Chitinimonas arctica: one gene and its partner. The protein of the gene in region 1 interacts with the protein of each later gene in a pairwise test. Links are inferred from orthologs where the notes say so. Each region holds a gene or a part of one and is shown on either strand. Other genes may lie near its edges.

Evidence for each region.
Region 2: the proteins of recA (region 1) and dprA interact in binary tests that used the Bacillus subtilis proteins (3 or more experiments, as listed by UniProt). The link is inferred for Chitinimonas arctica from one-to-one orthologs.

What each region holds. Positions count from the first base shown.
Region 1 is NZ_CP041730.1:537,315-551,971, forward strand. The notes cover bases 11,249-14,090. They hold recA (recombinase RecA), read left to right. Parts: upstream 11,249-12,064; coding sequence 12,065-13,117; downstream 13,118-14,090. Other genes in these bases: earP (elongation factor P maturation arginine rhamnosyltransferase EarP), read left to right, coding at 11,249-11,268; efp (elongation factor P), read left to right, coding at 11,314-11,877; FNU76_RS02600 (hypothetical protein), read left to right, coding at 13,370-14,090. Outside these bases: FNU76_RS02545 (aminodeoxychorismate/anthranilate synthase component II), read left to right, coding at 1-498; FNU76_RS02550 (NAD(P)/FAD-dependent oxidoreductase), read left to right, coding at 541-1,845; trpD (anthranilate phosphoribosyltransferase), read left to right, coding at 1,911-2,939; indole-3-glycerol phosphate synthase TrpC, read left to right, coding at 2,942-3,730; FNU76_RS02565 (porin), read left to right, coding at 4,349-5,422; FNU76_RS02570 (porin), read left to right, coding at 5,752-6,903; FNU76_RS02575 (porin), read left to right, coding at 7,093-8,733; mltA (murein transglycosylase A), read left to right, coding at 8,898-10,073; more of earP, read left to right, coding at 10,081-11,248; more of FNU76_RS02600, read left to right, coding at 14,091-14,560; purF (amidophosphoribosyltransferase), read right to left, coding at 14,650-14,657. UniProt on the Bacillus subtilis protein: Multifunctional protein involved in homologous recombination, DNA repair and competence.
Region 2 is NZ_CP041730.1:2,825,620-2,840,191, forward strand. What follows is about bases 11,657-14,572. They hold dprA (DNA-processing protein DprA), read right to left. Parts: upstream 13,703-14,572; coding sequence 12,611-13,702; downstream 11,657-12,610. Other genes in these bases: topA (type I DNA topoisomerase), read right to left, coding at 11,657-11,973; FNU76_RS12825 (Smg family protein), read right to left, coding at 12,109-12,570; FNU76_RS12835 (LysM peptidoglycan-binding domain-containing protein), read right to left, coding at 13,787-14,572. Also shown: FNU76_RS12780 (TlyA family RNA methyltransferase), read left to right, coding at 1-218; FNU76_RS12785 (ATP-binding protein), read left to right, coding at 482-2,086; FNU76_RS12790 (Rdx family protein), read right to left, coding at 2,114-2,395; FNU76_RS12795 (site-specific recombinase), read left to right, coding at 2,517-4,532; FNU76_RS12800 (DUF5615 family PIN-like protein), read right to left, coding at 4,586-5,005; FNU76_RS12805 (DUF433 domain-containing protein), read right to left, coding at 5,002-5,682; FNU76_RS12810 (lysophospholipid acyltransferase family protein), read right to left, coding at 6,058-6,828; FNU76_RS12815 (bifunctional diguanylate cyclase/phosphodiesterase), read right to left, coding at 6,921-9,521; more of topA, read right to left, coding at 9,661-11,656. UniProt on the Bacillus subtilis protein: Protein that helps load RecA onto ssDNA during transformation. Binds cooperatively to circular ssDNA, is able to bridge different segments of DNA. Favors the loading of RecA onto SsbA- or SsbB-coated ssDNA and formation of RecA-DNA filaments.

The DNA of each region.
Region 1 (14,657 bases):
ACGGTGGAAGTCCATCGCAACGACGAGATCACCCTGGATGAAATTGCCGCCAAGCAGCCACAGTACCTGGTGGTTTCGCCCGGCCCCTGCTCGCCCAGCGAAGCGGGCATCTCGGTTGAGGCCATCACGCGTTTCGCCGGACAGATTCCCATCCTCGGCGTCTGCCTGGGCCACCAATCGATCGGCCAGGCGTTTGGCGGCAAGATCATCCATGCCAAGCAGCTGATGCACGGCAAGACCTCGCCGGTCAGCCACAGCAATATCGGCACCTTCCGCGACCTGCCCTCGCCGTTTACCGCGACCCGCTACCATTCCCTGGTAATAGAGCGGGAGAGCTGCCCGGATTGCCTGGAGATCACCGCCTGGACCGACGACGGCGAGATCATGGGCGTGCGGCATAAGTCGCTGCCCATCGAAGGGGTGCAGTTCCATCCTGAGGCCATCCTGACCGAGCATGGTCACCAGATGCTGAAGAACTTCCTTACCACCTACGCCTGAGTGCCTGCCGGGTCGGCCTTCGATCCGGTCAGCCTCCTATCCATGCATCGCGATCAAGGCACCGATCCTTCCTGGTACGCCACGCGCCAGCCAGTCCGGCCCCCGCGTCCCGTCCCCGATGGCGACATCGAGGCGGAGGTAGGCATTGTCGGCGGGGGGCTCAGCGGGTTATCCACCGCCCTCCAGCTGGCGGAGCGCGGTGTGTCGGTGGTCTTGCTGGAAGCGGAATGGTTCGGCGCCGGGGCGTCCGGCCGCAATGGCGGCCAGGCCTTGCAGGGCTACGCGGCAGCCATGCCGGCCCTGGAAGCGGCGGTCGGTCGAACGTGCGCGCAGGTCATGTGGGACATGTCGCGCGATGCGCTGGCCCTGCTGAAGGACCGGGTGGCGCGATTTGGCATAGCTTGCGAGCTGGCGCAAAACGGCTATCTCTATGCCGCCGTCCATGCCGGCCAGATGGCTGAATTGGGGCATTGGCGCCGTCATGCCGCCGAACGCTATCACTATCCCGATCTGATCGAACTGGATCGTTCCGCGCTGCGGCAGCACGTAGCCAGCGATGCCTATATCGGCGCACTGTACGATCCTCACGAGGTGCATCTCGATCCGCTGGCTTACACGCTAGGCCTGGCGCAAGCCGCCGAACGAGCCGGCGCACGCTTGTATGAACAGTCCCGTGTGGGTTCCTGGCGCCAGGACGGCGAACGGCTACTGGTGCAAGCTCCGTGGGGCCGACTGCGTTGCCGAAAATTGCTCTTCGCGGTCAATACCGGCGCAGGTGCACTGGTGCCGTCATTGGCGCGCTATTTCCTGCCGGTGGAAAGTTTTATCGTCGCCACCGAGCCCCTCGGCGCCGACGCGGCGCGCGCCTTGCTGCCAGGCGGCGCGGCCCTGGCCGATTGCAACCGGGTGCTGAACTACTTCCGGACCACCTCGGACCACAGGCTGCTGTTTGGCGGCCGGGCCGGCGGCACCCGCGCCAATCGCGCCGAGGGCACCCGCCGGCGCATGCTGGCGGTGTTTCCGCAGCTGGCCGGGGCGCGCATCGATCATGCCTGGGGCGGCCATGTCGATGTCCCGTTGAACAAGCTGCCGCACTTCGGCCGCCTGGCGGACAAGGTCTATTTCGTGCAGGGCTTCTGCGGCCATGGCCTGGCCTTGACCGGCTTGGCCGGCCAGCTGGTCGCCGAGGCGATGTGCGGCCGGCCTGAACGCTTCGATCTGTTCGCGCGCATCCAGCACCGTCGCCTGCCTACCTATCTGCCGGGCTTCAACCGCACCGCTGTTGCGCTGGGGATGGCTTCGCAACAATTGCTCGATTGGGCGGATGCCCGCCGTCATCGCAGCTAGGGTGCCTTGTTCGGAAAAACGGCTAGAATCGTTCCCTTCCGCTTCTTCCGCCCACAGGTCCTTCGATGATTACCCCGCAAGCCGCGCTGAACCGTCTGATCGACGGCAATGAATTGTTCTACGACGAAATGCTGTCGGTCATGCGCCAGATCATGACCGGCGAGATGTCGGCCACCCAGACCGCCGCCATCCTGATCGGGCTGCGGGTCAAGGTCGAAACGGTGTTGGAAATCGCAGCAGCGGCAAGCGTGATGCGCGAAATGGCCAGCAAGGTGGAAATCGCCGATCGGCGCCATTTGATCGACACTTGCGGCACCGGCGGCGATGGTGCCCACACTTTCAATATTTCGACGACAGCTGCCTTTGTGGCGGCCGCTGTGGGCGCCAAGGTTGCCAAGCACGGCAACCGCGGTGTCTCGTCCAGCAGCGGCTCGGCCGATGTGCTGGAAGCGCTGGGCGTCAACCTCGCGCTGTCGCCGGCGCAGGTCGCGCAGTGCGTGGCCGAAGTCGGCATCGGCTTTATGTTCGCGCCCAACCACCATGGCGCGATGAAGAATGTAGCGCCGATCCGCCGCGAACTGGGCGTGCGGACCATTTTCAATATCCTTGGCCCGCTGACCAATCCGGCCGGCGCCGAGAACCAGCTGATGGGCGTATTCCATCCCGACCTGGTCGGCATACAGTGCAGGGTGCTCAAGGAGCTGGGCAGCCGCCATGCCATGATCGTCCATGGCCTGGATGGACTGGACGAGATCAGCCTGATGAGCAGCACCCGTATCGCCGAGTTGAAGGATGGCGAGATCAGCGAGTACGAGTTCGACCCGCGCGACCATGGATTCGCGTTCTGTCCGCCGGCCGCCTTGCACGCCGATGGCCCGGCCGAATCGAAAGCCAGGCTGGAGGCCGTATTGGCCAACCAGGCGGGGCCATGCCGCGACATCGTGGTGCTGAACGCTGGCGCGGCCATCTATACCGCCGGCCTGGCCGCCAGCCTGGCCGAAGGGTTCAAGGCGGCCGATGCCGCCATCGCCAGTGGCGCCGCCCAGGCCAAATTGACCGCGCTGGTCGCCCTTACCCAACATTTCAAGGTTTAAGCATGTCCGATATCCTGCAAAAGATTCTTGCCACCAAGGCCGAGGAAGTCGCTGCCGCCAAGCAGCTCAAGTCTTTGGCGGCCGTGCGCGCCGAGGCCGAGGCGGATCGCGCCACCCGTGATTTTGTCGGCGCCTTGCGCGACAAGTACCTGGCGGGCCAAGCGGCCGTGATTGCCGAGATCAAGAAGGCCAGCCCTTCCAAAGGCGTGATCCGGGCCGACTTCCAACCGGCCGCCATTGCCGCCGATTACGCCGAACATGGCGCTGCCTGCCTATCGGTGCTGACCGACCAGCCGTACTTCCAGGGCCATGCCGACTATTTGCGCGCCGCCCGCGCCGCCTGCGCCATACCGGTGCTGCGCAAGGATTTCATGGTCGATGCCTACCAGATCTACGAAGCCCGTGCCATGGGCGCCGACTGCATCCTGCTGATCGTCGCGGCGCTGGAAACCAGCCAGATGCTGGAAATGGAAGCCCAGGCCCGGGAGCTGGGCATGGCGGTGCTGGTGGAATCGCACGATGCCGCCGAATTGGAACAGGCCATGCGGCTGGCCACGCCGCTGATCGGCATCAATAACCGGAATCTGCGCAGCTTCGAGGTCAACCTGCAAACCACCCTGGATCTGCTGGAGCGCATCCCGGCCGACCGCATCGTCATCACCGAATCGGGCATCGTCAATGCGGCCGACGTGGAACTGATGCTGGAACACGAGGTCTACGCATTCCTGGTCGGAGAGACCTTTATGCGCGAGCCCTCGCCAGGCAAGGCGCTGGCTGGTTTGTTCAACTAGGCGCCAGGGCCCCCTGCCCTTTGCCATGGTGCTTCGCAACAAAGCCATGGCTTGTCACTACCCTGTCATTTGATTTCCGTATAAATCGCGCCGTGCCGGGCTATCGCCCGGCTACGTGGCAGCGGCACTTTCTTGCTTCGAATAGTGGATAAGCCGACGTGGAGATAAATATATTTATTTCTCATCGGATTATTAACTACGCTGATTCCATTAGCATTTTCGGCATTATGCCGAACCATGGATGGATGAGAGATCGAAACAGGGTATTGAACTTTTCGCCGATGCCACAATTAACACCAGCGCAGGTTCTGGGAACAGGCAAGCGGCCGCGCTAAAACAGCGCAGTTGCTGGGAAAGCAATAGCAGGACGCTCGTACGAACATGCGCCAAAACCGTTGCTCACGATCATCGCGATCAGCGGTTTTGGCGCGGTTCCGGCAAGTTTTCTGTTATTGACTGAATAAAGTGTTGCGGAAAACGCAGTGAATTGCCGCGAACCGCTGCCAATCCGGGTAAACCCGATTGCGGCATAGCAACATTAGCGCGCAAAATTCGCAACAGCCTGAGTCCCGGACAGGCTCCCTACGACTCAAGACTCAAACTAATTGGAGAATTCTTATGCGCAAGTCTTTGCTTGCCACCCTGGTAATGGGTGCAATCGCCGCTCCGGTGTTCGCTGACGGCACCGTGACCCTGTACGGTCAAGTCAACGTGACCGGCGTGTTCCACAGCAACGGTTCCCACGACCGCGTTGGTGGTGTCGATCAAAAGGTTACCCAATTCAAGGTTGACCAAGGCAACACCCCGTCGCGCATCGGCTTCAAGGGCGACGAAGATCTGGGCAACGGCCTGAAGGCCGTGTGGCAGATCGAAACCCGCGTGAACACCGACGACGCAGCCAACAGCGCGTTCGCCAGCCGCGAAGGTTGGGTTGGCCTGCAAGGCGGCTTCGGTAAGATCAGCCTGGGTCGTGGCAAGACGCCTTACGCCCAACTGGCCGACGTGTTCGACGGCACCGTCGATGGCTACAACAACCTGGCCATCTACACCGAAAGCGCCGATGCCGAAAAGTTCGCCGGCAAGCCAATCAACAACCGCTTCAACAACGCGGTTCGTTATGATTCGGCCAATATGGACGGTTTCAGCGGTCACCTGATGTACGGTACCGATGAGAACAAGACCGCCGCTGGCAACGCCGGCAACAAGTGGTCGCTGGCCGGCCGCTACACCGCTGGTCCGATGTTCCTGGGCGCCGCCTTCAACAAGGAAAAGAATCTGGCCGCCGTCAAGGGTCGCGATTCCACCGCTTTCCTGTTGGCCGGTACCTACGCCATCGACGCATTCAAGTTTGGCCTGGGCTTCCAGAACACCAAGCTGAAGGCTTCCAGCGCCGGTTCCACCTTCAAGCGTAACTCGTTCGTCACCAACGCTTCCTACGCCATGGGCGACACCACCCTCAAGGCTGGCGTGATCCTGGCTCAGAAGCTCAAGATGGACGGCAGCTCGATCAGCGACTCCAGCTGGACCCGTTACACCATCGGCGCCAAGCATCAGCTGAGCAAGCGCACCGCTGTGTTCGGCGAGTTCTCCGGCGACCAGGTCAAGGGCAAGACGCTTTCGGCTGACGGCATCAATGCCGTTGACGCTGCCGATCCGCGCGGCCTGTCGATCGGTCTGATGCACTCGTTCTAATCGATACGCCCTCACGGGTAATCGTGCAAAACGAAAAACGGGCATGCTTGCATGCCCGTTTTTTCTTTTTAAATCAATGCCAATTTTAATACGCGACGATCGCATTCAGGATTCGGCCATTACGCACATGGGCCACTTTCCTGTTATATATTATCACCAGACACGCGTCGGACGGCCGCCCACGCTTTGATAGTACTTTTGTACAATTTCACATATAGAAAAGGCCTGGAAGAATCCCGACAGAGTGCAATCTCGTTGCCGCGCAAAATATCCAATTAGTTGAGCCTGGATAAGGCTCTCCGCGACATTAATCCAATTGGAGAATTTTTATGCGCAAGTCCTTGATTGCCACCCTGGTCCTGGGTGCAATCGCCACCCCGGCATTCGCCGCCGGCACCGTGACGCTATATGGCCAGGTCAATGTGACCGGGGTTTATTCCGACAATGGCTCGCACGACCGAATCGGCGGTGTCGATCAACGGGTCAAGCAATTCAAGATCGATCAAGGCAACACGCCTTCGCGCATCGGCTTCAAGGGCGATGAAGATCTGGGCGGCGGCCTGCAGGCCTGGTGGCAGCTCGAAACCGCCGTCGGCACCGACGATGCCGCCACCAACAATTTCGCCAACCGCGAGGGCTGGGTCGGCCTGCAGGGCGGTTTCGGCAAGATCGGCCTGGGCCGTGGCACGACGCCTTACGCCGATGTGGCGAATGTGTTCGACAGCACGGTCGATGGCGCCAATAACCTGGCCATCTACCGGTTCGAGCAGCACAACGAGAAAGCTTTCGGCAGGATAATCAACAACCGCTTCAGCAATGCGGTGCGCTACGACTCGCCCACGGCACACGGCTTCTCCGGCAGCGTGATGGTCGGCAATGACGAGAACAAAGCCCCGGGAAACAAGGGTGGCAGCAAGATCTCGCTGGCCGGCCGCTACGAGGCAGGGCCCATGTATTTCGCCGCCGCCTTCAACAAGGAAAAGAATCTGCCAGTCATGCAAGGCCGTGACAGCATCGCCGCTCCCGGCCGCGACAGCACCGCCGTGCTGCTGGCCGGTGTCTATACCATCGACGCCTTTAAATTCGGCCTGGGCTTCCAGCACGCCAAGCTCCAATACATGGCGCAGGGCGATATCGTCAAGCGCAATTCCATTGTCACCACCGCCGCCTATACCATGGGTGATACGACGCTGAAAGCCGGCGTGATCGTCGGGCAGAATCCCAAGCTCAATGGCGCCACGGTAAAGGATGCCAGCTTCACCCGCTTCAGCATCGGCGCCAAACACCAATTAAGCAAACGCACCGTGGTATTCGCCGAACTCTCGGGCGACCGGCTCAAGGGCCGGGTGTTATCGGATGACAATATCAGCCGCCGGGTGAGTCCTGCGCCCATGCCCGCAGCCGATATCGTGGCCGATGACGGCACCGTGAAAGCGCCGAGCCCCCGCTTTTTATCGATAGGTTTGATGCACGCATTCTAAGTAATAGGGTGCAAAACAAAAAACGGACATGCTTGCGTGTCCGTTTTTTGTTTTTCAATTCAATGAACTACAACAAAGCATCGCGGTACTTTCACAACAGTACAACAAGCACCTTGCCGAGCAAGCGCTTGGCTTGAGACAATTGCTAGCATTTACTCAAATCCACCCAAGAAATTCGCGGAGAAAACCATGCAACGCAGCCTGCTTGCGACCGCCCTGCTCACAGCATTTGCCCTACCGGCCTTCGCCGAAGAAGCGGTGACCGTGTACGGCAAGATGACACTCGGCGTCGAGAGCATCTCCGCCAAAGGCGCTACCCTGTCGAACCAGAATATCGAACGCCAAACCCGCGTCACCGATGGCGCCTCCACCTTGGGTATTCGCGGCAGCGAAGCCATCAGCGACAATCTGACGGCCTATTTCCAGATCGAAACCCAGATCAAGCCGGATGACTCCTGCGGTTTCGCCGGCTGCTCGACCAGCGGCAAAAGCACCGCCCTGGGCCCGAAAGACGATCGCTACGCCGCCACCACCTCGCCGAATACCGGCACCTCGCGCTTCGCCAACCGCCCTTCCTTCGTCGGCCTGCGCGGCGACTGGGGCCAGGTGCAGTTCGGCCGCATGGATATGTACTACGAGAAGCACGTGCCGAATGAGCTGCATCTGCTGCGCTCCGGCCTCAACAGCAGCGCGCTGGCGGTATTGGGCAGCAACCAGCTATCGAACGCCGTGGGCGCCGACGATACGGTCGTGGCGCAGAAGACTTTCAGCGTCGCACTGGCGCCCATCGTCGCTGCGGCTATCGGCAAGGACACACCGGTCAACGCCCTGATCAGCAGCACGCTGGGTAACGCCATCGGCGCCGCCTATGCGCGCGACCTGAGCGTGCAGCAGATCCTGACACAGGCCGGTGGCGGCGTGCAGACCCTATTCAGCAATCCGCAAGTAGCCGGCGCCCTGATCGCCTCCGGCGTCAACCCCGCCACCGCCGGGGCTGCCTTGCAGTCCGCCCTGGGCCAGGCCGCCACCCAGGCATTTACGCCAGGCAGCGCGCTCAACCAGCAGGTGTTGCAACAGGCTCGCGCCTACACCTTGCAGAATGGTTTCTACTTTGTCGGCCATCGCTATAACAACGTGGTGCAGTACCGCTCCCCCTCCATGAGCGGCCTGACCGTCGCCGCCGCCTTCCATACCCGCGAGGAAAAGGGCATGGAAGGCGTGGCCTATGCGCTGGACAAGAACCTGCTCAACCCCGCCGCGCGGCGCAAGATGAACCCGTGGGGCGCCGAGTTGACGTTCCACTATATGAACAAGGGTGTCTTCGCCAGCGTGGCGATGATGCGCGACAAGGACCCGTATGCCATGGGTGGCGCGCTCGATAGCGCCTATGGCATCAAGGCCGCCTACGGCATGTATTTCAGCCCCGATACCCGCGCCGGCGTGGTGTTCGAGCGGCAGGTGAACAAATACAACGCCGCACTGGGCTATGCCGACAACAAGCGCGATGCCTGGGTGGTATCGGGCAGCCACAAGGTCCTGCCCAAGCTGGAGCTGATCGCGACCTACGCCCAAGCCATGGATGCCGAGATCCACGGCGTCAAGGACGTGAATTCGGGCAGCAAGTACTTCCAGCTCACCAGCCTGCTGACCTTGAGCCCGCGCACCAATCTGTTCGCCACCTATGCCAAGGTGAACAATGAATCGGCCGCCGCCTACAATTTCTATGTCAGCGGCGCGGCGCAAGCCAACGGCGAGATCCAAAGCGCGCAATACACCCCGCGTGGCGCGGATCCCACCAGCTTCCAGGTAGGTATCAACCACAACTTCTAGGGGGCGCTCGGCCTTCAGTCCAGGCTCGGGGTTCACTGCGGCGCCCGGCACTCCCCACAAGGAGGCCGGGCGTTTTTGCTGCTGCCTTCGTAATGAGGTACTTCCCTTTTTCCTTGTTCCCGCAGTTCCGGTAAGCTCAAGGCTTCTCCAGCCTTGCCATCGCTATGCGCCGCATACTTACCGCTTCCCTCTTTTCTATTTTGTTGGCCGGCTGTGCCGGCACGGTCCCCCTCTCTTCCGCCGGCAAGCCCGGTGATTGCCAGTGCGGTGACGCACCCAAGGCTGCCGCGCTGACCGCGCGTTATCAAAATGCCGACTGGAGCGCCCTGCCGGGGTGGCCGGGGGAAAATCTGCTGGCGGCCTGGCCGGCTTGGTTGAACTCGTGCAAGCGCCTGGCCAGCCGGCCCAGCTGGAAGGATATCTGCGCCGAGGCCCACACGCTGGCGCCCCAGGACGATGCCGGCGTGCGCGCCTTTTTCGAGCGTCGTTTCCAGCCATGGCGGATCGAGGGCAGCGATGGCAGTCAAAGCGGCTTGATCACCGGCTATTACGAACCCCTGCTGAAAGGCAGCCGCGAGGCGAAACCCGGCATGACGCCGCTGCTGGGGGTACCGGACGATCTGCTGACCCTTGACCTGGGCGCCAGCTATCCGGAACTGAAGGGCCTGCGCCTGCGCGGCCGGCTCGATGGCCGCAAGGTGGTGCCGTACTGGAACCGCGCCGAGATCGAAGCGGGCAAGGCGCCCATCGCCGGCCTGGCGCTGGCCTGGGCCGATGACCCGGTCGAAGCCTTCTTTCTGCAGATCCAGGGCTCCGGCCGGATCAAGCTGGAAGACGGCAGCGTGCTGCGGCTGGGCTATGCCGACCAGAACGGCCATCCTTACAAGTCGATCGGCAAATGGCTGATCGACCAGGGCGAACTGAAAGCCAGCGAAGCGTCGATGCAAGGTATCCAAGCCTGGGCCCGGGCGAATCCCGCCCGCCTGAAAACCATGCTGGACAGCAATCCCAGCTTTGTCTTCTTCCGTGTCCTGGCCAATGCGGAAGGCGGTCCGATCGGCGCCTTGAATGTCCCCTTGAGCGACGGCGCCAGCGTGGCGGTCGATCCGAAGTTCGTGCCGCTGGGCAGCCCTGTCTATCTGTCCACCAGTTGGCCGAACGACAGCAAGCCGCTCAACCGTTTGATGCAGGCCCAGGATACCGGCGGCGCCATCCGCGGCCCGATCCGTGCCGACTTTTTCTGGGGATTTGGCCACGAAGCAGGCGCACTGGCCGGGCGGATGAAGCAGCAAGGCCAGATCTGGCTGCTGTGGCCCAAGGGCCTGGCCCTGCCCGGCTGATCGTTCGATGCGGCTGTCCTGGGATATTTTTTGTACCGTCATCGATAACTTCGGTGACATCGGCGTGTGCTGGCGGCTGGCGCGTCAATTGGCGGCCGAACGCGGCGAAGCGGTACGGCTGTGGGTGGACGATCCGGGCGCCCTGGCGATGCTGCGGCCGGAACTGGATCGCGGCGCGGCGCAACAGTGGATCGAGGGGGTGGAGATCCGCCACTGGCAGCTGCCCTTCCCCACCGTCGCCCCGCATCAAGTCGTGATCGAGGCCTTCGCCTGCCATCCGCCGGAAAATTTCCTGGCCGCGATGGCGGGCGCGACCCCGCCGCCGGTCTGGATCAACCTGGAGTACCTGTCCGCCGAGGACTGGGTGGAAGGTTGCCACGGCCTGGGCTCGCGCCATCCACGCCTCCCCCTCGACCACCATTTCTTCTTCCCCGGCTTCACCCCCGCCACCGGCGGCCTGTTGCGCGAATCCTCCCTGCTGGCCGAGCGGGAAGCATGGCAAGCCGGCCCTGCCCGCCATGACTGGCTGCAGGCGGTGACGGGACACACCGTCGCGGCCGAGCAAGGTTGGCTGTCGCTGTTCTGCTACGACAACGCGGCGCTGCCCGCACTGCTCGACCACTGGCAATCCGCGGCGCTCTGCCTGTTGGTGGCCGAGGGCAAGCCACGCCGGCAGGTGGAAGCCTGGCTGGGTAGCGCCTTCCCGCCCGGCAGCCGCATCGAACGCGGCCGGTTGACGCTGATTGCCCTGCCCTTCCTAAGCCAGGACGACTACGATCGCCTGCTGTGGAGTTGCGAACTGAACTTCGTCCGTGGCGAAGATAGCTTCGTGCGGGCGCAGTGGGCAGCCCGTCCGCTGGCCTGGCATATCTACCCGCAAGAGGAGCAAGCCCACCTGGTGAAGCTGGCTGCCTTCCTGGATCGCTACACCGGGGCACTCCCGCCGGACAAGGGCAAGGCCTTGCAGGCGTTCTCGCAGGCCTGGAACGATGGCGACGGGCCTGCCTGCGTGGCGGCCTGGCCGGCCGTGCTGCAGGGCGCTACCGCCATGGCGCAAGGCTGCCGCGCGTGGTGTGCCGAGCTGGCCGGCCGCGCCGACCTGATGAACCAATTGGCACACTTTGCCTCTGAGAAAGCAGCACATATGGGCGCTCAGCGTGGCGAGGTGGCGCAGATGGGCCGCAAGCAGCTATAATGCGCCGCTTTATCAAACGCTTATCCCTTTTCGCAGGACTATCGCATGAAAACCGCACAAGAACTCCGCACAGGCAACGTTGCCATGGTTGACGGCCAACCCATGGTGGTTCTGAAAGCCGAATACACCAAATCCGGCCGTAACGCTTCCGTGGTGAAGATGAAGCTGAAGAACCTGCTGACGGGTTCCGGTGCCGAATCCGTCTACAAGTCGGACGAAAAATTCGACGTGGTCGTGCTGGAAAAGAAGGCGTGTACCTACACCTACTTTGCCGATCCGATGTACGTATTCATGGACACCGAGTTCAACCAGTACGAAGTCGAAGCCGAAAATGTCGGTGAAACCGTCAATTTCATCGTCGACGGCATGACCGACGTCTGCGAAGTGGTGTTCTACGACGGCAAGGCCATTTCGGTCGAACTGCCCACCACCATCGTGCGCGAAGTGGAATACACCGAGCCGGCCGTGCGCGGCGACACCTCGGGCAAGGTGATGAAGCCCGCCAAGCTGAAGGGCACCACCTTCGAGCTGCCGGTGGCTGCCTTTATCGAAATCGGCGACATGATCGAAATCGACACCCGCACCAACGAGTTCAAGAAGCGCGCCTGATCCCCAGCGGAACAGTCGAGAGGAAAGCAGCCGCCAGGCTGCTTTTTTCATGTGCGCGATGGGTAGTGGCGACCAGCAAAAAATCATGGCGGCACGGCAATCGAGCACTTTACAGGCCGGGTACATGTGCTATATTCGGCCCATTCTATCGGTGAACGAACGTTCTCCCTGAGCCAAAAGGAAAATCATGGACGACAACAAGAGCAAGGCCCTTTCCGCCGCGCTGGCGCAAATCGAAAAGCAGTTCGGCAAAGGCTCGATCATGAAAATGGGCGAAGCCCAGATCGAGAACGATCTGCAGGTGGTGTCCACCGGCTCGCTGGGCCTGGACCTGGCCTTGGGCGTGGGCGGCCTGCCGCGCGGCCGTGTTGTCGAGATCTATGGTCCGGAATCGTCCGGTAAGACCACCCTCTGCCTGCAGGTAGTCGCCGAAGTGCAAAAGCTGGGTGGGGTGGCCGCCTATATCGACGCCGAGAACGCGCTCGATCCGGTCTACGCCGGCAAGCTGGGCGTCAACGTCGGCGACCTGCTGATCTCGCAGCCCGATACCGGCGAACAAGGCCTGGAAATCGCCGATATGCTGGTCCGCTCCGGCGGCATCGACATCATCGTGGTCGACTCGGTCGCGGCCCTGGTGCCCAAGGCCGAAATCGAAGGCGAAATGGGCGACAGCCACGTCGGCCTGCAAGCCCGCCTGATGTCGCAGGCACTGCGCAAGCTCACCGGCAATATCAAGCGCACCAACACCATGGTGATCTTCATCAACCAGATCCGCATGAAGATCGGCGTGATGTTCGGCAGCCCGGAAACCACCACCGGCGGCAATGCGCTGAAGTTCTACGCCTCGGTCCGCCTGGATATCCGCCGCACCGGCGCCATCAAGCGCGGCGAAGAAGTGGTCGGCAACGAAACCCGCGTCAAGGTCGTCAAGAACAAGGTCGCGCCACCGTTCCGCGAAGCCAATTTCGATATCCTCTACGGACAAGGCATCAGCCGTGAAGGCGAAATCGTCGAAATGGGCGTCACCCACAAGATCATCGACAAATCGGGCGCCTGGTATGCCTACAAGGGCAGCAAGATCGGCCAAGGCAAGGACAATGCCCGCGAATACCTGAAGGACAACCCGGCCATCGCCCGCGAGATCGAAAGCAAGATCCGCGAAGCCGTCGGCATCAGCATGCCGCTGCCGGGCGCGGTGGAAGCCGAGGATGAGGACGAGGCCGATCTGGATTTGGCTTGAGCGGCGGCTCCCAGTCGCATGGCGGCTAAGGCTGGTGTGACGATACGGGTTTGACTGTATCGCCGAACAGGGCGCACGGACTTAATTGGTCCGTGCGCTTTTTTTACCTCTATTACCGACACTTCCGGCCAACCCTGCCGGTCAGAAAAATATATCACCATTAGAAAATCAGAAGCAGCATACATCCAATTTCGCTATTAATTATCTTCCTCAGCCACATCGTATCTAATAATTTTTTTAAAAGGATATTTTATGCAATTTTCAGTATCGCCAAACAGGTCAGTTCCCGCATCTGAAAGTTCCCAAACCCCAACCACTCCGACAGGCACCCCTGCGTCAAAAGATTGGGCAACCCTGATAAGAGAGTTCATTTGCAAAATATTAAATTTTCCAATTGATGGCCAAACTCCCGAGCAATGCGCGCGTACCGCGAAATTGGGCGAGCAGGTCGCTCAGGCAGCACTCACCATTCAAAATTTACCGGCAGATTGCGAAGGCAATCAAGAGCAGGAAGACAAGTTGAGTCAGCTTATTTATAACTTGAATTCAAGCGCTTCCTATGAGCCACGGCCCTTTGTTTTTTCCTTGGAAAAAAAATCTTCAGTCATTGGTAACGAATTTTCATTACATGCCCGACGCGATGATCAAGATCACACCTTGACGGTGCCCGGCAAGCCCGCACCGACTAAAAATCAAGCTTGCCAGGACTCGCTGCGGTCGTTCTTCAACGAGAAGCATCCTCTCCGTTTCAAAGACTACCACGCGCGTGGGTCCAAAGTAGACTCACAAAGCGCAGATCAATTAGTCGGAAAGATTGCAGTACCACTCTTGAACCTCCAGAAAACGCTGGAGGGCGGCTCCGTTCGGTCCGAAGATGGATCACTGGACCGGCAATTGGATAAGTGCGTGGCCGATCTCAATACAATTGCCTGGAAGGCATTGGATCTGTCGAGTCCAATCGGATTCACGATCGAACGACGAGAAGTCGCGGGCCAGCCAAAGATCGTGCTCTGTGTCCATGGGGACCATATTCAACCCAATGATCCCGTTTTCGCGATTGCGCTAGACCCGCGGCCACCCATACAACAGTGCCCTCGTTATATCGGCGCAACCGCTGCCTCAAAGAATTGGATAAATACGCCGCGTGGCGCCTCACCTGAACAAACGCGAGATGCCATCCTCGAAATTTTGAATACCTCAGGCAAATCAAACCGCGTTCTATTAAAAGATGAACGACCGGACGGGAGTGCGGATTGGTATTTTGTTGACAGCAAACTGTTACGCGACAACTTACTTATCCAGAAGATGGCTTCCGCTGCCACATCCCAATTTAGCAAGGAATTCGCGCTTGTAAAAAAAGCGCGGCAGGATGTTCTTGAACCGGCGTTTAACGGCTTTCAATTACGCCCCAAATACGTAATTACTGAAAACGCCCTACACTAAGCTTCGCCATGGCCAGAACGACGAAGCTGACACCCCAAAAGCAAAACCCACCATTCGGTGGGTTTTGCTTTTGGGCGAAATGCATTGCGTCAGATCA
Region 2 (14,572 bases), 2.3 Mb from region 1 along the record:
AGCCGCAATTCGAAGTGGGCCGGGACCATATCGGCCGGGGCGGCATTGTGCGCGATCCCGTCTTGTATGCGGCGGTGCGCGAGAAGCTGGAGACGGCGGTAGGCGAACTGGGGCTGACGGTTTTGGACTGGCTCGACAGCCCGATCACCGGCGGCGACGGCAATCGCGAGTTTTTCCTGCTGGCCAGCGCACCGGCCACCGTAGTCATTGAAAAATAAGCAGAACTAATAATCTGGATGGACAGTCACATCAGTAGTATCCTCTAATTAACTGGCAAGTTTGCCAGGCTGAGATTCGAACCGGCTTATTCGCCGGGCAGGCTATGCTTGTAGTAGCGCGTCGTTGCCGAAGGAACGGGTAGAGGTCGGCGGCGAAAAGCGTGGGAATGCCAAAACAGTTCGTGCCAACGAGCACGGGCAAGGGATTCACGGGCGTAGCCAAGCCCCGCGTCACTGCAGGCGCGAGATCGGAGGACTGTGTCATGACGGCCAGGAAAGTGCTCTACCTCGAGGACAATCCCCTCGATATCACCTTGACCCAGAATGCCTTGCAGCGGGTGGGTGTCGAGCTGGAGATCCATATCGCCAACAATGGCGAGGATTACCGGGCCGCCCTGGGTCGGGAGGGCTACGACCTGGTGATCTCCGATAGCAGCGTGCCAGGTTGCGAGGGACACGAAGCTCTCTGGCTGGCGCAACGTATCCAGCCCGGTGTCCCCTTCCTGTATTTCAGCGGCCATGCCGACGAACTCCACGCCGAAGCCAGCCTGGAAGCAGGGGCGGTGGATTACATCGACAAGCACGATCTCTGGCGGCTCAAGCACACGGTACGCAAGCTGTTCGACCGTCCGCCGGCAGACGCCGGCGCCGACGGGCTTTATCTGCATAGCCGTCGCCAGATGCGCCTGGTGCAGGCGGTGCAGGCGCTATCGACCGCACGCCGGCTGGAAGACGTGATGGCCGTAGTGAGCACCGTCGCGCGCGAACTGGTGCTGGCCGATGGCGCGACCTTTGTCTTACGCGAAGGCGATCAATGCCTGTATGCCGACGAGGATGCGCTGGGCCCGCTATGGAAAGGCCAACGTTTCCCCATGGGCAACTGCATCAGCGGCTGGGTCATGCTCAATGGCCGGCAGGCCGTGATACCCGATATCTATGCCGATGATCGGATTCCTCGCGAACTCTACCGCGCCACCTTCGTAAAAAGCCTGGTCATGACGCCGGTCAGCCATGGCGAGACGGTTGCCGCGATCGGCACCTACTGGGCGCAAGCCCATTTGCCGGATGCCGAGGAAACCGCCTTGCTGCAAACCCTGGCGGATACGGTGGCGATGGCGTTGGAAAATGTCCGCTACCTGCGCGAGCTGGAGCAGAAGGCGCAGGACCGGACCACCGGCCTTTCCGCCATCCAGCAAGAGTTGGAAGCGTATAGCTATGCGGTCTCGCACGATCTGCGGGCACCCTTGCGGACGATCAACGGTTTCAGCAATATCTTGTTGGAAGAGCATCTGGCCAAGCTGCCAGAAGAGGGACGCCATTACCTGCTGCGCATCTGCGCCGAGGCGGCCCGCATGAACGAGCAGATCGATGACCTGCTCAAGCTATTCAAGTTGTCCGGCCATCTGGTGCGGCGGGAACGTACCGATCTGGCCCTGCTGGCCAGCCAGGTGGTGGTCCGGCTGCGTAGCCGCGACCCCAAACGCAAGGCCGCCGTCAACATTGCCAGCACGCTGCCGATCAATGCCGACAAGGCGCTGGTGTTCAGCTTGCTGGAGCAATTGATAGGCAATGCCTGGAAATTCTCCGGCCGGCAGGTGCATGGGCAGATCGAGATCGGCATGCAACCCGCAGCGGACGGTGGGGAAGTATTCTTTGTCCGTGACAACGGCATCGGCTTCGATGCGACGCGTGTCGACAAGCTGTTCGTCCCCTTCCAGCGCTTCCATCGGGAATCCGATTTCCCCGGTACCGGCATCGGCCTGGCGATCGCCCAGCGTATCGTGCACCGCCATGGCGGGCGGATCTGGGCCGAATCGGAACCGAACCGGGGCAGCTGTTTTTATTTCACCCTGCCGGAAACTAACTGAGCGAAGCGCGGTCAGCGCTAAAGCGGCTCAGGCGCTCCGCTCACTATGTCCTAGCGCCTTGTCCGGCGCGATCACGTCGCGCACCCGCTGTTTGAGTTCGGCGGCGTCCGGGAAGCCTTGGTCGGCTTTGCGCTCCCAGACCGTCACGCCGTTCGCCAGTACCTCGAAAACGCCGCCCGTTCCAGGTTGCAAGGCGACTTCGCCAATATCCTGCTCGAAGGTGGACAGCAATTCCTGCGCCAGCCAGGCGGCACGCAGTAGCCAGCGGCATTGCGTGCAATAGCGGATTTCGATACGGGCTTTGCCCATGTTGCTTTCTCCATAGATGCAAGGAATCGATCATGCCGGTGCCCAAGCGCGCGATCGGTTCCGCGACTGCTTGACGACTTTTCATGTTAAAACCCAAGGACCCGCACAGAATAGCTCGCCTATGACCCAGACTGCTTCGCTCGAAACAGCCCTGCAGCTTATCGTTGCAGCCGGCAAGACCGCTACGGCGGGACCATTGGCCGGCTTGGTGGCCGCCATTCGCCCTCGTCGTGCCGACGACCACGATCATCCCGTCAATACCCTGCGGTCACTGGCATTTCTGCTCAATCAACGGCAGGACTACCGGCGCAGCCTGCGCGAATATCTATTGGAGCTGATCGGCACCCGCCGGCAGCTGCACCTGTACACCGATACCGGCATTCTTTCCAACGAAGGCTTGTGGAGCGCCTTTGTGCGCAGGCTGGGCGAAAAGCTGCTGCCGGCCGAGTATCGCGACGATTATCTCAAGGATGTGCTGGGCAAGATATTTTCCCGCCATGATGATTATCTGTGGGTGCAGGCCGTCCCGGATACGGTCTGGCTGGAAGTTTGGCGCGCCATGCGCTTCGACGAGGGCAGCCACGGCGGCGACGCACGCAATACCCGGCTGGAACTGATCGAAGCCGCCCAGGTGTTGTCCTTCCGGATATCGGCCATCGGGCTGGAGCCGGAGCTGGTTCGCAACCATCCTGCCATCGAGCAGTTCGAATCGCCTTTCCTGACCCAGAATGTCGCCTTGCGCGACTATCTGGAATGCTACAAGGCACGCTTGATCGACGCGTCCGCGCTGCACGAGGACGACAGCCATGTGCGTATCCTGCTGGGCCAGTGCGAAGTGATCATCACCAAGCTGCGCAAGACCGCCGCGCAGGAAGGCGTGAGCATCAGCCTGACCTATCTGATGGTAAGGCTGCAGCAGCATATCGCCCGCCTCTGGCTGGTACTCGATCTATTGGCGCCCGAGCAGGGCAGCCGGGTGCCTATTCTGGCCGTGCAGTTCTGCAAGCAATTGGTGGAGGCCGACAACCGCAAGACCAGCCTGCGCGATCTGTTCTCCAACAATACCGATCTGCTGGCCTTGCAGATCACCGAGCACGCGGGCCGTACCGGCGAGCATTACATTGCCGGCAACCGCGCCGAATGGAAGTCCATGGCACGCTCGGCCATGGGGGCCGGCCTGATCGTCGGTTTCATGGCCATCCTCAAGATTCTCACCGCCAAGCTCAAGCTGGCGCCGCTGATCGAGGCTTTTGCCTTCAGCATGAATTATTCGCTGGGCTTTATGCTGGTGCATATCCTGCACTTCACCATCGCCACCAAGCAGCCCGCCATGACGGCGGCCCGGATCGCCGCCAGCATCGAACAGCATGGCATTAAAGGCGAGGACCGGCTGGATACCTTGGCCGGCCTGATCGAAGCGGTGGCGCGTACCCAGTTCATCGCCATTCTCGGCAATGTCGCCTTGGCCATTCCCACCTCCTTCGCCATCGCGCTGGCGGTAAAGTATGGTCTGGGCGAAGTCTGGGTCACGCCGGAAAAAGCCCACCATCTGCTGCACGATATCGATCCTTTCCACAGCCTGGCCCTGCCGCATGCGGCCATCGCCGGCTGCTGCCTGTTCCTGGCGGGACTGATCTCCGGCTATTACGACAACAAGGCGGTCTACAACCGCATCCCTGAACGGCTGATGCAACTGGGCTGGCCACGCCGGCTGTTTGGCGAAGCGCGCTGGCAGCGGGCCTGCCGCTATATCGAAAACAATCTGGGCGCCCTGGCCGGTAATTTCTTCTTCGGCATCATGCTGGGCTCGATGGGCACGGTGGGCTATCTGCTGGGCTTGCCGCTGGATATCCGCCATATCACCTTCTCGTCGGCCTTCCTGGCCTACTCGGCGGTAGCGCTGGACTTCCAGTTGGGCTGGGAGGTGTGGACCCTGTCCATCGTCGGGATCGTATTGATCGGCCTGACCAACCTGGCCGTCAGCTTCGGCCTGGCCCTGTTCGTGGCCATGCGCTCGCGGCGGATTCGCTTTGTGGATGGCTGGGCGTTGACGCGGCGGTTGCTGAGGCGCTTTGTCCGTGCGCCGCAGCGGTTCTTTATTCCGCCGAAGGATCAGGCGGCAAACGGGGGGACATAGGCGAGCCGGACAACACGGATACGCAGCGTGTACGATGTGGTTCGCTTAGTGAGTTAAGCCGGGTGCGGAATGGTGTAGGTCTTTAGTTTGACGGCGCCATCTTCGGCTTCGCTTACCTCAAGTGCGGTATTGATCAAGTCATTCAAACCCGCCAGCTCACTCAGCACGATTCCAAATAGGTCGTGTTGACGAGCCAAATCCATCACTTGCGCCGAGTTCAAGCAGATCAAGCCCGCGTGGATCGGCTGCTTGGCATGGAGCCCGCCGGGGTGTCCTGAACTGCCTCGGAAATCGATCGAGTTATTAGTAACAAAGGTGAAGTCATTCGCCACTACATGTTCGATCAATCTCCAGTCCTTCGTTCCAGCCAAGCCGCGATAACGGATACAGGTTGACTCAAGATAGCCAGCGTCAATAGCACGCTGCACCAGCTCGGGCGAGAGGCACTCGTCTATAAGTAGCTTGAATGTCACGCCCGAGCAGTCCTTACGATTCGCTCGGTACGTAGTTGTAGCTCAGGATAGGCCTCGGCAAGATTCCTAGGCCGCCCTCGGCGAGGGTGAACTTGCATATAGGTGCGTGCTGCTGCTAGATGAGCTTTCGTAAGAAATGGATACGAGGTGCACAAGCGATCCAGAGCAATGCCCTTGTCGAGAGATGCCAGCACAATGTCGACTGGAACGCGAGAGCCTGCAAAGACGGGGACGCCGCCCAAGATTTCAGGGTCTGTAACTACCAGTGCATCTGCCTGGTCGACTTCTTTCATGCGTGCAAGTGTTTTGGCGATGAATGGGGCCACATCAATCTCCACGGAAGATTGCGTTACTTTCCAGCTCATTTCGGCAGGCAAAAAAATCAGCGTGTAGACATCGTTCTTGCAACATAGACGTTCGACACGGTCGGTCAGTTCCGCGAGTACTAGCCGCCGGGCTGCGGGCAAAAGCGTATCCTCGGTGCCAAAGTAGAACCTGGCAAAAGCAGCCGATAGTCTAGTGAACAGGCGACGACCACGCTCGTGTTGCTCGAAAAGTTTGGCTGGCACGATCTGGTCATCGACCATGCGATTGACCTGCCGATCTGAAAGTTCAGCGAGGTACGCGGCTTCTGCAGTGGGAACGAAAACTGGCCGATTTGACATGATGATATCCATCCGAGTGTTCGGAAGAATAGTATGCCGAAAAGCCTATTAAACGTACAGCGTGTGGAAAACCAACTGGAAGCAGCCAGCCTACTACCCACTCCTATCGCAGGTAGAGCATCATGCTCCCTAAACGGAAAGCCCCCTCGCGTGTGGAGGGGGCTTCGGAAAGTGGGCTACCTGGAGTTGGCGTATTTGAGAATACGCTTACGATCATGATGGCATTATCGCAACTACTACCCAGGTGGTGATGAGCGCTTAGGCCTCTGCCATCACTGCACGAAAAGCATAGCAAGAGTGTTATTTGTGCACAATTCGTAAACCGCGCTTGTTGAACAGGTGTGCTCCCCCCGACCTCACCGATGCGACCGTATAAGGAGCGCGCCCCTACCCCGCAAACGCCGGATCATCCCGTCGCAACTGCGCTTCGATCAGCGCATAGACCTTATCCCGCAGAGCCGGCAAATCGGCCTCGGTAAGCCCCGTGGTGGGGATGGGCGGCAGCCAGCGGAAGATCACCCGGCCTGGCCGCAGCATCAGCGTATTGGGCGATTGCACGCCGCGCATATTGAGCTGGACGAAGGGCTGGATGGGCGCCTGGGCGGCGATGGCGAAGCGGAACGGGCCGTCGCGGAAGGGTTGCAGCGGGGTGGCGCCGCGATTGCGGGTGCCTTCCGGGAAGATGAACACCGGCCAGCCGCGGCCCAGTGCGGCGCTCAGGATGGCGATACTGCGTTGGCGGCTTTCCGGCGAATCGCGCGTGACCAGCACGGCAAAGCTCTTGATGATAAAACCCAGCAGCGGAATGCGGGCGAACTCCTGCTTGGCCAGGACCTTGACGGGCTGGGCACAGGCGATGGCGCAGACCGGCATATCCAGCACATTGCAGTGATTGCCGATGATGACCGGTGCCGGTTGCCAGGCTGCCTGGCCCTCGATGCGTACCCGGATGCCGGTCAGCAGCGACCAGACGCGCATGGAGACGCGGTTGACCGCATACATCACGGTCAGGCGGCGACGTTCATCGAGCAGGAAGGCCGGGAGGTAGAAGGGGACAACGGCGGCGAGGCCGAGCGTGAACATCAGCCCGACATAAATGCTGTAAATCGCCTGGATAATGCGCATGGCGGGTAACTCAATCTGGGTGAAAACGCCCATTCAACCTCACCGACGAGGCGCCCTCGCAAAGAAGAGGGTGGGGGGAGGAAGCAAAATCGCGGTGGGCATTCTGGGGCATTTGGACGTGCGTATCAAACCTTGCCGTCCAGACCCAGCTGCAAGTGCAGTTCGCACACGCCGGCCGGGACCGGCTCGCAGAAGTGGAAGCCCTGCATTTTTTCCACGCCCAGCCCTTGCAGAAAACGGGCGGCCTCCAGGGTTTCCACGCCCTCCACCACCACGTCCAGGCCAAGCGCGTGCGACATCTGCACGATGGCCTGCATGATGCGGCGGCCCGACTCATTGTTGAGCCGTGCGGTGAAACTGAGGTCGACCTTGAGGATGTCGATGGGCATATCGTGCAGCTGCGACAAGGACGAGTAGCCGGTGCCGAAGTCATCGATGGCGATCCGGAAACCCGATTCATGCAGCTGCTTCAAATGGCGCGACTGCCTGGCGTGGTCGGTCAGGGCCAGGCTTTCGGTAATCTCCACCACCACATCGTGCGGACGCAGGCCGTATTCCTCGACCATGCTGATCAGATTGCGGACGAAGCGAGGAGAAAACAGCAGGTTGCGCGAGACATTGAGAGCCAGCGGTTGCTTGAAACCCCGGGCGCGCCAACCACGCAACTTGGTGAGCGCCTGCACGATGATCTGTTCGGACAGCTCGCTGATCAGGCCGAGTTTTTCCGCCATGGGGATAAACAGCTGTGGCGTGATCCAGCCGGCCGTATCGTCGTGCCAGCGGGCCAGGGCCTCGATGGACGTCACTTCACCGCTGCGGGCATTGACGATGGGTTGGTAGAACACCTGCAGTTCGTTGTTGAGGATGGCGTGGTTGAGGCGGGTCTGCACCGCCATATGTTCGCGGCCTATGCTCTTGAGATGGACGATGTCGCCGTAGAACTGCACATTGTTCCGGCCCATCGCCTTGGCGTGGTACATGGTGCTGTCGGCGGCGCGCAGCAGGGCTTCGGCATTGTCGGCATTGTCGGGGAAGACCGCCATGCCGATGGAAATGGTCGGGCGGGTTTCTATCCCTTCCAGGACCACGCCTTGGCGGGCGATTTCACGCAGCCGTTCGGCCACCTGGCTGAGCGTGACCAGATCGGGCAGGTCAGGCAGCATCACGATGAACTCATCGCCGCCCCAGCGGGCAAGCACGTCTTCTTCGCGCAGGACCGAACGGATCTGCCGCGCCAGCGTCGCCAGGACCTGGTCGCCGGCCTGGTGGCCGAAGGCGTCATTGATCTGCTTGAAATGGTCCAGGTCGATAAAGCCCAGCGCAACCCGCGTGCTATGGCGCTTGGCGCGCGACAGGGCCTGGTTGAGCAGATCGTCCAGCAAGACCCGGTTGGGCAAGCCGGTGAGGCTATCGTAGAGCGCTAGCTGGCGGATATGCGCTTCGCTCAGGTGGGCCGTGGTGACATCGCGCAGCACGCCGCGCAGGCCGTGCGGCTGGCCATCGGCGCCCCAGTTCGGCAGCAGCCGGGCTTCCAGCCAGAGCGGCTCGGCGCCTTGGCGCAGCAGCCGAAAGCGGGCCGAGACCGGTTCGCCCGCGCGCAGTACTTCGGCGAAGGCGCGCAGCAGGACGTCGTGGTCTTCCTCGTGGACAAAATTGGTCAGCGGCTGGGCCAGATCGAGCCGGCCGGCGTTCGGCCAGACCCGCAGGGTGGCCCAGGCTGCCGATAGCCGGGTGAGGTGGCCGGTCGGAGTCAGCTCGATCACGGCTTCTTCCAGCTGGTCCAGGGTTTCTACCATGGCCCGCCGGCGGGCTTCTTCGCGCATCAGTTCGGAAACGTCGCGGATCAGCGCCACGGCATTGCGGCGGCGGCCATCTTCGCTGGGCACTGCTTGCAACCGGCCGATGCAGTAGATCGCGCCTTCCAGGCGGGGCAGGGTGAATTCGAACTGTTCCCGCGCTTCGCTGGCCAGGGCCTGCGGCAACGCCTGCCCCAGGGCCCAGGCCATATCCTGCGGAAACGCCAGGTCCAGCGGCAGGCCGACCAGGCTGGCGCTCGGCAGGGCGGGATGGTGCGACCAGACGTTCACCACGATACCGGCGGAGTCCAGCTCGAACACCATATCCTCGGTGGCGCCCACCAGCGTGGACAGCCGTAGCGCGTTGACGCCCATGCGCTGTTCGGCTTGTTGGCGTACCAAGGCCAAGGCCAGGTAATTGGCCAGGGTGGCCAGGAATCGCGGTTCGCCGGAGATTCGCCGCCGCGGCGCATCCAGATAGGCCAGGGCGAGGAAGCCGATCAACTCGCCGGCATCCAGCAGGGGGACGCACAGCAGATGCTGCACGCCGACCGGGCCGAGCATGACCTGGGTGGCGGGCAACAATTCGCTGACGCGCCGTTCCAGCATCAGGCCGGCGGACAGGGTCTCGTGCAGGTCGCGGTAAAGGCGGTAATCGAGGCGGGCCAGCGATTCGGCGGCATGGCCGGGTAGTTTGATCGAGCCGCGCCAGGCACCGATATAGTCGGCGCGCAGGCTGCCGGCACCATGCCGGTAGAGCGCGGCCGCATCGGCCTCGGCGGCGCAGCCGATGGCGGCAAGCGCGCGTTCGAGGGCGTCGCGGCTGGCGTCCGTGATCAGTTGGCCAGCCGCATCCAGCGCTTCAAGATAGTCGCGGGTGGTGTTGCCTAGTGGTGCGGTGGTGTCGTCGAGGTCGCGACGGGCATTCATGATTGGGCTCTCCTGCCCGGTGCGGGGCAAGCGAACATCTTACTCTCGAAATGACGACAACATGTGATGGGCAAAATGCCAAAACGGCTGGATCAAGCGGTAACAAGGGCTCGGCGCCATGGCGCGAGCCCCTTGCCGCTTACTCGGCCGCTTCCGCCGCCTCGGCTTGCGCGGCCAGTTGGTCCGGCGTCATCACCACCTCGGCATGGCCGCATTCCTTCTGCGGACAAACTTTTTCCAGTCCGCGACGCTTGGTGGTCTTGAGTGTCATGACCGGCCATTTGCACTTGGGGCAGCTTTCCGCGATGGGCGGGTTCCAGGTGGCGTAGGTGCATTTCGGATAAGTATTGCAACTGTAGAACAGTTTGCCGTAGCGCGACTTGCGTTCGATCAGCATGCCGGCATTGCAGCTGGGGCAGCTGACGCCCGTGTCCTTCGGCTTCTCCAGCGGCTCGATATGCTTGCACTTCGGGTAGTTGGCGCAGCCGATGAACTTACCGTAGCGGCCGGTCTTGACGATCAATTGGCCACCGTCGTTCGGACAGACGCGGTCATCGATGACCTGCACCACTTCTTCCGCCTTTTGCTCGGCGGTTTCATTCATATCGCGGGTGTAATCGCACTCGGGATAGCCGGTGCAGCCGACAAAGCGGCCGCGCTTGCCCAGCCGCACGGTGAGTTGCTTGCTGCACTTGGGACAGGCTTCGTCCAGCGCCTCGTGGGTGACTTCGCTGCGCTTGAGCGACTTCTTTTCTTCCACCTGGGCCGAAAAACCGGTCCAGAACTCTTCCATCACCGGGATCCAGTCACGCTCGCCGTTCGAGATCTCGTCCAGCTTGTCTTCCAGCTTGGAGGTGAACTGGTAATCGACGTATTGGGCAAAATGGTCGGTCAGGAACTTGTTGACCACCTCGCCGGTATCGGTCGGCAGGAAGCGTTTTTTATCGAGATTGACGTACTCGCGGTCCTTCAGCGTCTTGATGATGGAGGCGTAGGTGGAAGGGCGGCCGATCCCGAATTCTTCCAGGGCCTTGACCAGCGAGGCTTCCGAGAAGCGCGGCGGCGGCTGGGTGAAATGCTGCTCGCCGAACAGCTTGTCCACCGGTACCGATTCGCCCGCTTCCAGCACGGGCAGCTTGGCGCTGTCTTCATCCTCGGCGTCGTCCACGTCTTCTTCGTAGACGGCCAGGAAGCCCGCGAAGACCAGCACTTGGCCGCTGGCGCGGAACACCGCTTCGCCGACCGTGATATCGATGCCGGTGGTATCGAAGCGGGCCGGCGCCATCTGCGAGGCCAGGGTGCGCTTCCAGATCATTTCGTACAGCTTGAACTGCTCGGCGCTCAGGTAGGACTTGACCGAGGCGGGCGTGCGCAGGATGGAAGTGGGGCGGATCGCCTCGTGCGCTTCCTGGGCGTTCTTGGATTTGTTCTTGTAAGTCACCGGGTTGGCCGGCAGCGATTCGGCATCGAAATTCGCGCCGATATAGTCGCGGATCTCGGCTACGGCCTCCGCGGCCAGCGCTACCGAGTCGGTACGCATATAGGTGATCAAGCCGGCGGTGCCGTCGCTCAGGGCGATACCTTCGTACAGCTGCTGCGCGGTACGCATGGTGCGGTCGGTGGTCATGCCCAGCTTGCGCACGGCTTCCTGCTGCATGGTCGACGTGGTGAAGGGGGCTGTCGGGTTGCGTGTCTTGCGCTTCTTTTCGACATTGGCCACGGTCGCCGGCTTGCCTTCCAGGGCAGCCAGGATCTCGGCTTGGGTGGCCTCGTCGGGCACATCGAATTGTTCCAGCCTCTTGCCGCGCCACTCATTGAGCTTGGCGCCGAACTTGGTCTTGCCCTTATGGCTGTCCAGATGGACGGACCAGTATTCCTGGCTGACAAAGGCCCGGATCTCAAGCTCGCGCTCGCAGATCAAGCGTAAGGCCGGGCTCTGTACCCGGCCCGCGGACAGGCCGGACCGGACCTTGCGCCACAACAGCGGCGAAAGATTGAAGCCGACCAGATAGTCAAGCGCGCTGCGCGCCTGCTGGGCATTGACCAGGTGGTTGTCCACATCGCGCGGATTGGCCACGGCGGCCAGCACCGCCGACTCGGTGATTTCGTGGAATACCACCCGCTTGACCAGCTTGTTGGTCAAGGCCTTCTTGCCGTGGAGGATTTCCAGCAAGTGCCAGGAGATCGCTTCGCCTTCGCGGTCCGGGTCGGTTGCCAGGAAGACGTTCTTGGCCGCCTTGGCCGCGCTGACGATGGCGTCCACATGCTTGGCGTTCTTGGCGATCACTTGGTACTTCATGGCAAAGCCATTGTCGACCTCGACCGAGCCATCCTTGCGAATCAGACCCCGCACATGACCGTAGGAGGCCAGGATTTCGAAATCGCTGCCCAGGTATTTTTTCAGTGTTTTCGCCTTGGAGGGCGATTCTACGATCAACAGATTGTCTGCCATGCGGGCTCCGCTAGCGGCGATGATTGGAGTGCGCGCAGCCCGACTTGCGAGGCGGGCTGCGTTGCGATGTTAGGGGTAATTTAGGTGTGCGGACAGGATTTTCCAATGCCGTCCGCAGCAAGCAGCGCGGGCAGCTTAGTGCATTTGCCCGTCGGATTCCGCGAACAGAAGCTCTTCGATCAGCAGATTCGCCAGATCGTCGCCCTGCCGCCACAACACCATCAGCGCAACGCGCTTGACGGCTTCCTCGTCGATGGATTGAGCGTTGCTCTGCATCAGGCGGTCTATCAGCATTTCGCGCTGGCCCGTGCCGAGTGCCCCCGAACTCGACAAGTAATGAAAGAAAGCCTGTGCCTCGGGTTGCAGGCGGTTGGCTTCCCTGGGGTGCAGCAAACGCGGCAATACCGCCTCGCGCGCATCCAGCAAGGCGTAGGGCGCATTGTCCAATTCGTCGAACTCGTTCAGCCAGGCGAGCGCCTCGCCGATCTCGTCCTCGTCGAAGCCTGCCGCCGAAAGTTGCTTGGCCAGCGTGCCGCGATCAGGACAGTTCTCAAGCGAGAAATACTGTTCGAAGAGAAAGGCGAGGACATCGAACATCGAGCGGGAAACCTTTGGTGTAGCGGTGAACGATAAGTAATCAAACCAGGCGCTGATAGCGACCGCCGGGCAATTTGGCGACCTGTCCCATCATCTCTAGCGACAACAGCATCGCGTAGACCTGCTCGGGCGTCAAGCCGGCCCGCGCGGTCAGGGTGTCGATATCGAGCGGGTCGTGCCCCAAGGCCGCCAGCAGGCTGGCTTGCGCGGTATCGGGCAAGTTTGCCTGCGCGGCGCATCGGGCAGGGCTTGTGACTGTCGGCGACTCGCCCAGTTCCTCCAGAATGTCGACGGCCTGCTCCACCAGCTTGGCGCCCTGCTTGAGCAATTGGTGGCAGCCCTTGGCCAGCGGAGAGTGGATGGAGCCCGGTATCGCGAACACTTCACGGCCCTGTTCGGCCGCTTCTCGGGCAGTGATGAGGGAGCCGCTCTGCAAGGCCGCTTCCACCACCAGCACGCCGCGTGCCAGGCCGGAAATCAGGCGGTTGCGGCGGGGGAAGTTGCCGGGGCGGCCGGGGGTGCCCAGCGGAAATTCCGAGAGCATCAGTCCTTCCGCCGCGATACGGTGCGCCAGCGCATGGTTGCTGGCCGGGTAGACGATATCCAGGCCGGTGCCCACCACTGCGATGGTGGCCCCGCGACCGGCCAGGCCGCCGCGATGGGCGGCCGTGTCGATGCCCAGGGCCAGGCCGGAAACGATGCACCAGCCGCGTTGCGACAGGTCGCGGGCGAAGGCCTCGGCATTGCGCAGGCCTTGCGGCGTTGCGTTGCGGCTACCCACCACGGCGAGGATCGACCTGTTCAATAGCGCCGTATGGCCCTTTGCGTATAGCAAGGGTGGTGGGTCGGCAATCTGCAGCAGCTGCGCGGGATAGTCGGTATCGGCCAAGGTAAGCAGGTGGTTGCCCGGCTGTGCCAGCCAAGCGTGTGCGTGCGCCAGCATGGAAGCCGGAGGGCCTTGCTCGAGGGCGTGGGTAAGCTTGGGCGGGAGATGCCGCGCGAGGGCGGCGGTACTGGCGGACAAGATCCGGTCGGGCGAGCCGAAGGCGGTCAGCAGGCGAATCGCGTGGCTGGGACCTATCCCCGGAGTCAGGACGAGTCTCAGCCAGGCTTCGCTGTCGGAGTCGGGCAAGGCGGCCTCCTTTGGACGGGGCGTGGCAAATTCCACCACCCCCGCACGGATACTTACGGCCTGCCTTGCCTTGTTGCTCCCTGCTTACGGTTTGCGGACGATGTCCAGCAGGTTGATAGGTACGGTGCTGTCCAGCAACAGGCCATAGGACAGCTTGGGGAAGACGCGATAGATGTAAACATTGCCGGATTTTTCCGGCAGGGTCATCTTGCCCTTGTCCGCGCTGGTCTCCACGCGGATCTGGCGTGGCGCCTTGTAGGACAGCAATACATGTCCCGGGTGCAGCCCATCGCGCTCGCCCTTGTTGATGGCGACGGTGGTATAGGGGCCTGCATCGTTCACGCCACCGTAGATCGAGATGACCTTGCCGCTGACATCGGCATCCGGCACATGCGGGATATAATTGGCGTATTCACGGCGCGGGCGCTGGATCAGCCGATCGCCGATGGCGACTTCCTGAACCACGCGGCTCACCTGCAGGGTGCTGACGTCGGCAACCTGCTTGACGATGGCATCGCCGACATACTGCACTTCGTAGCCCAGCAGTTCCTTGGTATCCGGATCGCGCAATTCCTTGCCGCCGTGGAAAATCTGCCATTGATCGCCTGAATTGCCGGTAATGCCGGTGGCGTAAGCCTTGTCGCCGGTGGACATGGTGACATGGTCGTCCGGACCGAGGGCGATGCGCGGGGCCAGTTTGAAGGCTTGCTCATCGATGATCAGCGGCTTGGCCAGATAGGGCTCGATGGCGCTGGCAGGGATGGCTGGCGCGGCTTGCGGATCGAACTGGGTGATGCGGATGCGTGGATCCAGCTTCATCTTGCTGCGGCGACCGTCGTTCTTTTCATTGCCCAGTAGCCGCAGGCGGGG